2 regions of the Empedobacter sp. ULE_I140 genome follow, and region 2 is predicted to be linked to the other one. Evidence: riboswitches for the same ligand, from Rfam matches in the RefSeq annotation. Region 2 holds a riboswitch; the other holds the start of a gene.
The links. A riboswitch is a leader RNA that binds a small molecule or an ion and turns the genes downstream of it on or off. The one in region 2 is predicted to bind S-adenosylmethionine.
Positions count from the first base shown of each region.

Region 1 (3,432 bases), 620 kb from region 2:
GCATCGTCACGTCGATCCAATAAAACATCTTCAACGTGTTCTAATAAATCTTTTGGAATATCATCGTAAATCTCAATCATTTCTGGATTGACGATTCCCATGTCCATTCCGTGTTTAATGGCGTGATATAAAAACGCCGTGTGCATCGCTTCACGAACCGCATTGTTTCCACGGAAGGAAAATGAAACATTCGAAACTCCACCCGAAACTAACGCATGCGGAAGATTTTCTTTGATCCATTTTGTTGCATCAAAAAAATCGATGGCATTACGGCGATGTTCTTCCATTCCTGTTGCAACTGGGAAAATATTCACATCAAAAATGATATCTCTTGGATTGAAATTTACTTGATTTACCAAAATATCATACGAACGTTTTACAATTTCGATTCGACGTTCATAATTATCCGCTTGACCTTTCTCATCAAACGCCATAACCACTGTTGCAGCACCGTAACGTTTAATTTTCTTCGCATGTTCGATAAATAATTCTTCTCCCTCTTTTAAAGAAATTGAGTTGACAATCGCTTTACCTTGAACATTTTTTAGACCAGCTTCAATAATTTCCCATTTCGAAGAATCAATCATAATTGGAACTTTCGAAATATCAGGCTCAGAAGCAATCAAACGTAAATATTTCACCATAGAAGCTACACCATCAAGCATACCTTCATCCATATTGATGTCGATAATTTGCGCGCCACCATCTACTTGATCACGTGCAACTTGAAGTGCTTCTTCAAATTTTTCTTCTTTGATTAATCGCAAGAATTTTTTAGAACCAGTAACATTTGTACGTTCACCAACGTTGACAAAGTTTGAATTTTCACGAACAATTAAAGGTTCTAATCCAGAAAGTTGAATTTTTACGCCTGACATTCTACATTAATTTTTCGAGGTTCGTATTCTTTTGCTAAATCAGCCATCAATTTGATGTGATCTGGTGTAGTTCCACAACATCCACCTAAAATATTTACCAATTTTTTATGCAAGAAGGGTTTGATAAAATCTCGCATCATTTCAGGAGTTTCATCGTATCCACCGAAAGCGTTTGGTAAACCAGCATTTGGGTATGCGCTGACATAAAATGGTGCTTTTTCGGCTAAAACTTCTAAATATTGAATCAAATCTTTTGCACCTAAAGCACAATTTAACCCAACTGAAATTAAATCAATATGTTCTAATGAAATCAAGAAAGCTTCTGTTGTTTGTCCAGAAAGTGTACGTCCAGATTTATCTGTTATTGTACCAGAAGCCATTAAAGGAACGTTGATTCCTGTTTTTTCTATTGCATCTTGAATTCCATAAAATGCTGCTTTTGCATTTAAAGTATCAAAAATAGTTTCAACAAGTAAAATATCGGCACCAGCTTCTAACATTGTTTTTGCTTGACGATAATAAACATTTGCCAATATATCAAAATCTACATCGCGATAACTTGGGTCATTTACTTGTGGCGAAATAGAGGCTGTCTTGTTTGTAGGGCCTAAAGAACCAACAACAAAACGAGGTTTATCTGGCGTAGAAAACTCTTCACACGCTTCTTTCGCTAAACGAACGGCTTCGTAATTTAATTCATCAACCAAATCAACCATGTCATAATCAACCATCGAAATAATATTGGCATTGAACGTATTTGTTTCGATTAAATCTGCACCAGCAGCCAAATATTCTCGGTGAATATCTTTTATGATTTGAGGTTGGGTTAAAACCAATAAATCGTTATTTCCTTTTAAAGAAGTATGAAAATCCTTGAATCGTTCTCCACGATAATCTTCTTCTTGTAAATTGTGCTTTTGGATCATCGTTCCCATTGCACCATCTAAAATAACAATACGCTCTTTTAGTATATCGTCTAATTTCATTCTAAATATTTTAAAAGCCTTATGGGAAGAAGTGTGAGGTAAGTCCTTATCTTTCTCTATTTGAGTAGGATTTAGCACCCAACTATACTTTGGGTTGCTAAGATTTCAACGGGCCTATTCCCTCCATCTTTCTTTATAAAGCTATGTGCAAAATTATTTAAAGTATTGAGAATAAAAAAATCAAGATTGAAAAAAACGAGTTCGAAACTTGGTTCATAGAAATAATTTTTGTTTGAAATAGTTCAAAATCTCTAATAGGTCATTTTTGAAATTTATTTTAGAAAATATTTCTTTAAAATTACTATTTTAAAGAAATAATATTTTAATTAGTTATTGAAAATTGTAGTTTTTAGAATATTTTTAATAAAAATAGGGTTTTATTAAAAATTATTAAGATTTGTTTTTTCTTTTAATTGTATTTTTTAGAAAATTATTTTTGTCTATAAATATTTATAGAATAAAATTCATTATTTGTGTATTTTTATCTATAATTACGGAAAATATTAAATTAAAGAAATGAAATTAATTTGGATATATAGAATTCTTTCGCCTAAATTTGTCCTCAGAAATAGTTCATTAAAATTTACATTTTATCAAGAAAAGTGGAGGGAAATGGCCCAAAGAAACTTTAGCAACCTGATTAATGAATCAAGGTGCTAAATCCATCCTTATAGGAAAGATGAATAAAAACTACTGTAAACCAATCTTCAATAATATTCTTTATTCAAAATGGTTCAATTGTTTTTATGCGATTGAACCATTTTTTTTCTTCACTTTTCTTTGGTAAATAATTAAAAACAAAACAAATAAATGAAAAAAATAAATATCGGATTGTTCGGATTTGGAGTTGTAGGAGAAGGAATTTACAAGGTATTGGAAGAAAAACCACAATTGAATGCTGCAATTAAAAAAATTGTAATTAAAGATAATTCTAAATCTAGAAATGCTCCGTCTGAATTATTTTCGACTAATGCGGATGATATTTTAAATGACGATGAAATAAATGTTGTTGTTGAGTTAATTTCGGATGCTGATGCGGCACATGATATCATTATAAAAGCGTTCAATAAAGGTAAACATGTGGTAAGTGCAAATAAAAAATTGATTGCAGATCATCACAAAGAATTATTGGATTTGCAAGCACAAAACAATGTTTCTTTTCTTTATGAAGCCTCTGTTTGCGGGTCAGTTCCGATTATTAGAAATCTAGAAGAATATTTTGATAACGATTTATTGAATTATGTATCTGGAATTGTAAATGGGACAACAAATTACATTTTGACGAAAATGGCGAATGAAAATGAGTCGTATCAAGATGCCTTAAAAGCAGCGCAAGAAAGTGGTTTTGCAGAAGCTGATCCAACGGCTGATGTAGAAGGTTTTGATGCGTCGAGTAAATTAGCAATTATTACGTTGCATGCTTTCGGTAAAAAGATTGATGTTGATCAAGTTATTCGAAAAGGAATTACTTCATTGAAAGTTGAAGATTTTAAATACGCAAAAGAAAAAAATTATACAATAAAGTTGATTGCTAATTCTAAAATTAATCATCAAACGGGTGAAATTAC
Region 1 is NZ_JBQMTX010000001.1:1,743,709-1,747,140, forward strand. Features, by position in the region: gene metH (methionine synthase) at 1-878, opposite strand, end outside; gene ACTS9J_RS08250 (homocysteine S-methyltransferase family protein) at 866-1,864, opposite strand; SAM riboswitch class I at 1,908-2,006, opposite strand; SAM riboswitch class I at 2,452-2,550, shown strand; gene ACTS9J_RS08255 (homoserine dehydrogenase) at 2,675-3,432, shown strand, end outside.
Region 1: linked by a shared signal. The riboswitch ahead of ACTS9J_RS08250 (homocysteine S-methyltransferase family protein) and the one ahead of ACTS9J_RS11265 (hypothetical protein) in region 2 are both predicted to bind S-adenosylmethionine.

Region 2 (3,432 bases):
TCACTATTTTCAATATTGATTTCAATCGGAATTGTACCTACGACAATAGGTTTGTATGTGTCAAGTTTTTCTAAAATTTGATGATTGCGCAACAAATGAAACACATTGTGTTGTATTTCATTTCCGTGTTCTAAATAATCAATGGTAAGAAAATCTTGCATCATTTTATTCTCATCATAGTCACCAAAGAAGTAGCAGCGTGGGTTTCTTTGTTAGTAGTTTCATCAACCACAAAAATCTCTGTGCGTATGGTGCTTATCTTTTTTCCGCCTTTTATCACATAGGCTTTTGATAGTAAATAATCACCCAAAGCAGGTCGCAAATAATTCACCTTTAACTCAACTGTTACCACGTAGCAATCGTCGTCATAGTGAGAAACAGCAGCATAACCAGATGAAACATCAACCAAAGAAGCAATCATAGCACCATTAAACATTCCGTGCTTACGTGTCATCATTTCTTGTTTTGGAATCTTAATCGAAACATAGTCCGTTTCGCATTCGATAAGTGATGCGTTATAAAATTTTAAGGTTTCCGAACGATTAAAACTTGCTTCTACTAATTCTCTTTTTTCTGGCGTCATATAAAATTGCTTTCAACAAATATAGAGATTTGTCGAAAGCAATTTCAGTTATGCAGTTACGTTATTCAAGTTTTCTTCTCTGATAATTGTATTATGATGCGACAAAATTACTTTATCCAAACCGCGGTAATAATTCCCTTTGTCGACGGTAATCAATAAATTATTTTTCGGAATTTTATTGATAATCTTATCGTTCGGGAAATGTTGTTTCGAGTTTTTGAAGGTAATAAATACATCATCTTCAGTTAGATTTTTGACATCATCTTCCGAAATAATATCAATCAATTCATAAGGTAAATAAAGTTGATCGAAGATATAATGAAACGTTTTAAGGCGTTTTCCGTTCAATTCTTTGCTATGTTGCAAAAAATTTCTCAATCTATGTACAACAGCGTAGAAATTCCCTACCAAAGGCGGTTTGGGAATATTACGCTCGAACAAGCAACCATCAATCAAACTAAGCGGAAGTTTAATATTCAATTCATCTGTTTTTACATTGTATAGATGACGATAATCCAAACCTCTTCTCTTGAATTCTTCGACAATATGATCTTTTAGCGCAGGAACTATAATAGGTAATTGTTGGTTGATAAAATCGACCAATTTTTCATCTGATATAGGAGCTAAATTAAGCTCAGAAATGTTTTGTGACATACAATAAATAGTTAAAATAAAACAATTATTGTATTTCGATAATAGGGGATTTTTCGTTGTTTTTGGATGAACTCCCGTATTGTTTTACCACCGTGGAGACTCCTCTCGGTTGGTATCGTTTTCTACGATTCGAAATACGATGTAAAACTACATAAAAAATTGAATATGTAGTAATGTATTCTGATAATTTTATTTTAAAACAATTATTTAGAATAATATTCTAAATAGGATTTTGTTTCGAGAATAAAGTTTTAAATAATTACTTGATTTGTTTTTTAATATTCTACCACATAGATACATCGTAATATTAGTTCACTTATTCTTTTTTCAATTTATCTCTATTCATCAATATTGTTAAATCTATGTCTCTATGTGGTTGTAATTTTTATGTTCTGAATTAGATAGGACCCTGAAACGAGTTTAGGGTGACAAGACTTTTATACTTCTGTATAAAAAAGAATATAACGAACCCGTTATGTATTCTGATAATTTTATCAATAAAACCCGTCAATTCGAGTGAAATTCTTTTAGAATTTTGTATCGAGAATAAAGTTTTAGAAGATAAAATTCTATTCTCGATACAATTTTTATTCATTACATTTCTAAAAATCACTCGAATTGACGAATTTTTATTCAAATTATATAATAGGCTATAACTAATAAAATAAAGATTGTCAAGTTGAATTTATTTCAACTTCTCATCAAAAAAACTCCTCTATAATCTCCTCAAGTAGGTATTTTTTACCTATTGTCATTCTGAATGAATCGTTAACGGAAATGAAGAATCTAAACGAATAAGTTTAAAAAACAATATAAACTAATAAATACATGGATTGTCAAGCTGAATTCATTTCAGCTTCTCATTAAGAAAACATCACCATAATCTCCTCAAGAAGATATTTCGAATTCGTTATTAAAAATAGAGATTTAGAAAATTTTACAAATAATTAAGAGAAATTTAATTGTTTGCCGAAAATTATTTTATACATTTGACTAACAAAGTAATTAAAAAATGAAGTTTACGTGCTTATATATGTCGATTCGCAAACAGGTTTGGAATATCCAGACGTGGGAAAGTCATGTATACTAAAAAGAGATTTTATTTTTTAATATATTTTATGTTCCCTGTCGAGTTTCGATGGGGATTTTTTTTGAACAAAAACAACAATTACCAATATAAAATTAAAAACAATGCAAAGTTTACAACAAGTAACGATCCCAGTTTGGCCCTTAGAGGACAACACAATCTTAAACAATGTTTCGGTAACATTTCAACTTTTTGGACTTCCATTAGGAACAGCTCCAGTCATTTTGATTAACCATTCCTTACATGGAGATTCAGATTGTACCTATCATTGGGATGGAGTCATGGGGAAAAACAAAGCAATTGATCTTAATGAGTATACGGTAATCTGTATAGATATTCCTGGAAATGGCGTTTCCGAAACCATAAAGTACGACTATATTCCACGCGATCACATTACAGCACGCGATGTAGCGGTATTGTTTTGGTTGACGTTATTTGAATTGGAAGTAGACGAGATTTTTGCCATTATTGGTGCAGATTTAGGTGGAGGATTAGCGTGGGAAATGGCATGTTTGTATCCAAATAAGGTGCTGAATATTATTCCGATAGCAGCAAGTCCTAAGACTACAGATTGGTTGGTAAAAGAGCCAACAGCTAAAAGCGAATACCTGAAATCTATTTTTTATTCGATAGATATATCACGCAATAGAGGCGATATATTGCAAGTTTCGCAATACATCAAATCAAAAATACATGTGATTTATGTGAAGAATGGAAACTTGTTCAACAAAGCAGAATTGAAACGTTATTACGCCAAACTGCAAGAGTTTAACAAACATGTACAGTTCCACGAAATAGAACAAATAGAAGACAACGAATTACTAAAAGCAAACATCGATAAGGTTGAAAAAATAGTAGACGGTATCCTCGAAAAAGAGTTTATCAATAATGTCGCATAAAAACTAAAGCTCCTGATAAGGAGCTTTTTTTTAGTGAATTTTATATAATATATTAAGAAATAGTCTTCTTGTCTAAATTTATAATTTCTTTGTCTAATAATTCTTTAAATAAATCAATAGTATTATCAATATATTTTCTTGGATTACCAGAAGCAGTTATATAAAATTTGTTTAATTTATTAACTATTTCATTATATTTTAAATCATAA
Region 2 is NZ_JBQMTX010000001.1:2,363,313-2,366,744, reverse strand. Features, by position in the region: gene ACTS9J_RS11275 (DUF4269 domain-containing protein) at 1-161, opposite strand, end outside; gene ACTS9J_RS11270 (PaaI family thioesterase) at 161-583, opposite strand; gene ACTS9J_RS11265 (hypothetical protein) at 632-1,237, opposite strand; SAM-I-IV-variant riboswitch at 1,286-1,380, opposite strand; gene ACTS9J_RS11260 (alpha/beta fold hydrolase) at 2,429-3,223, shown strand; gene ACTS9J_RS11255 (hypothetical protein) at 3,276-3,432, opposite strand, start outside.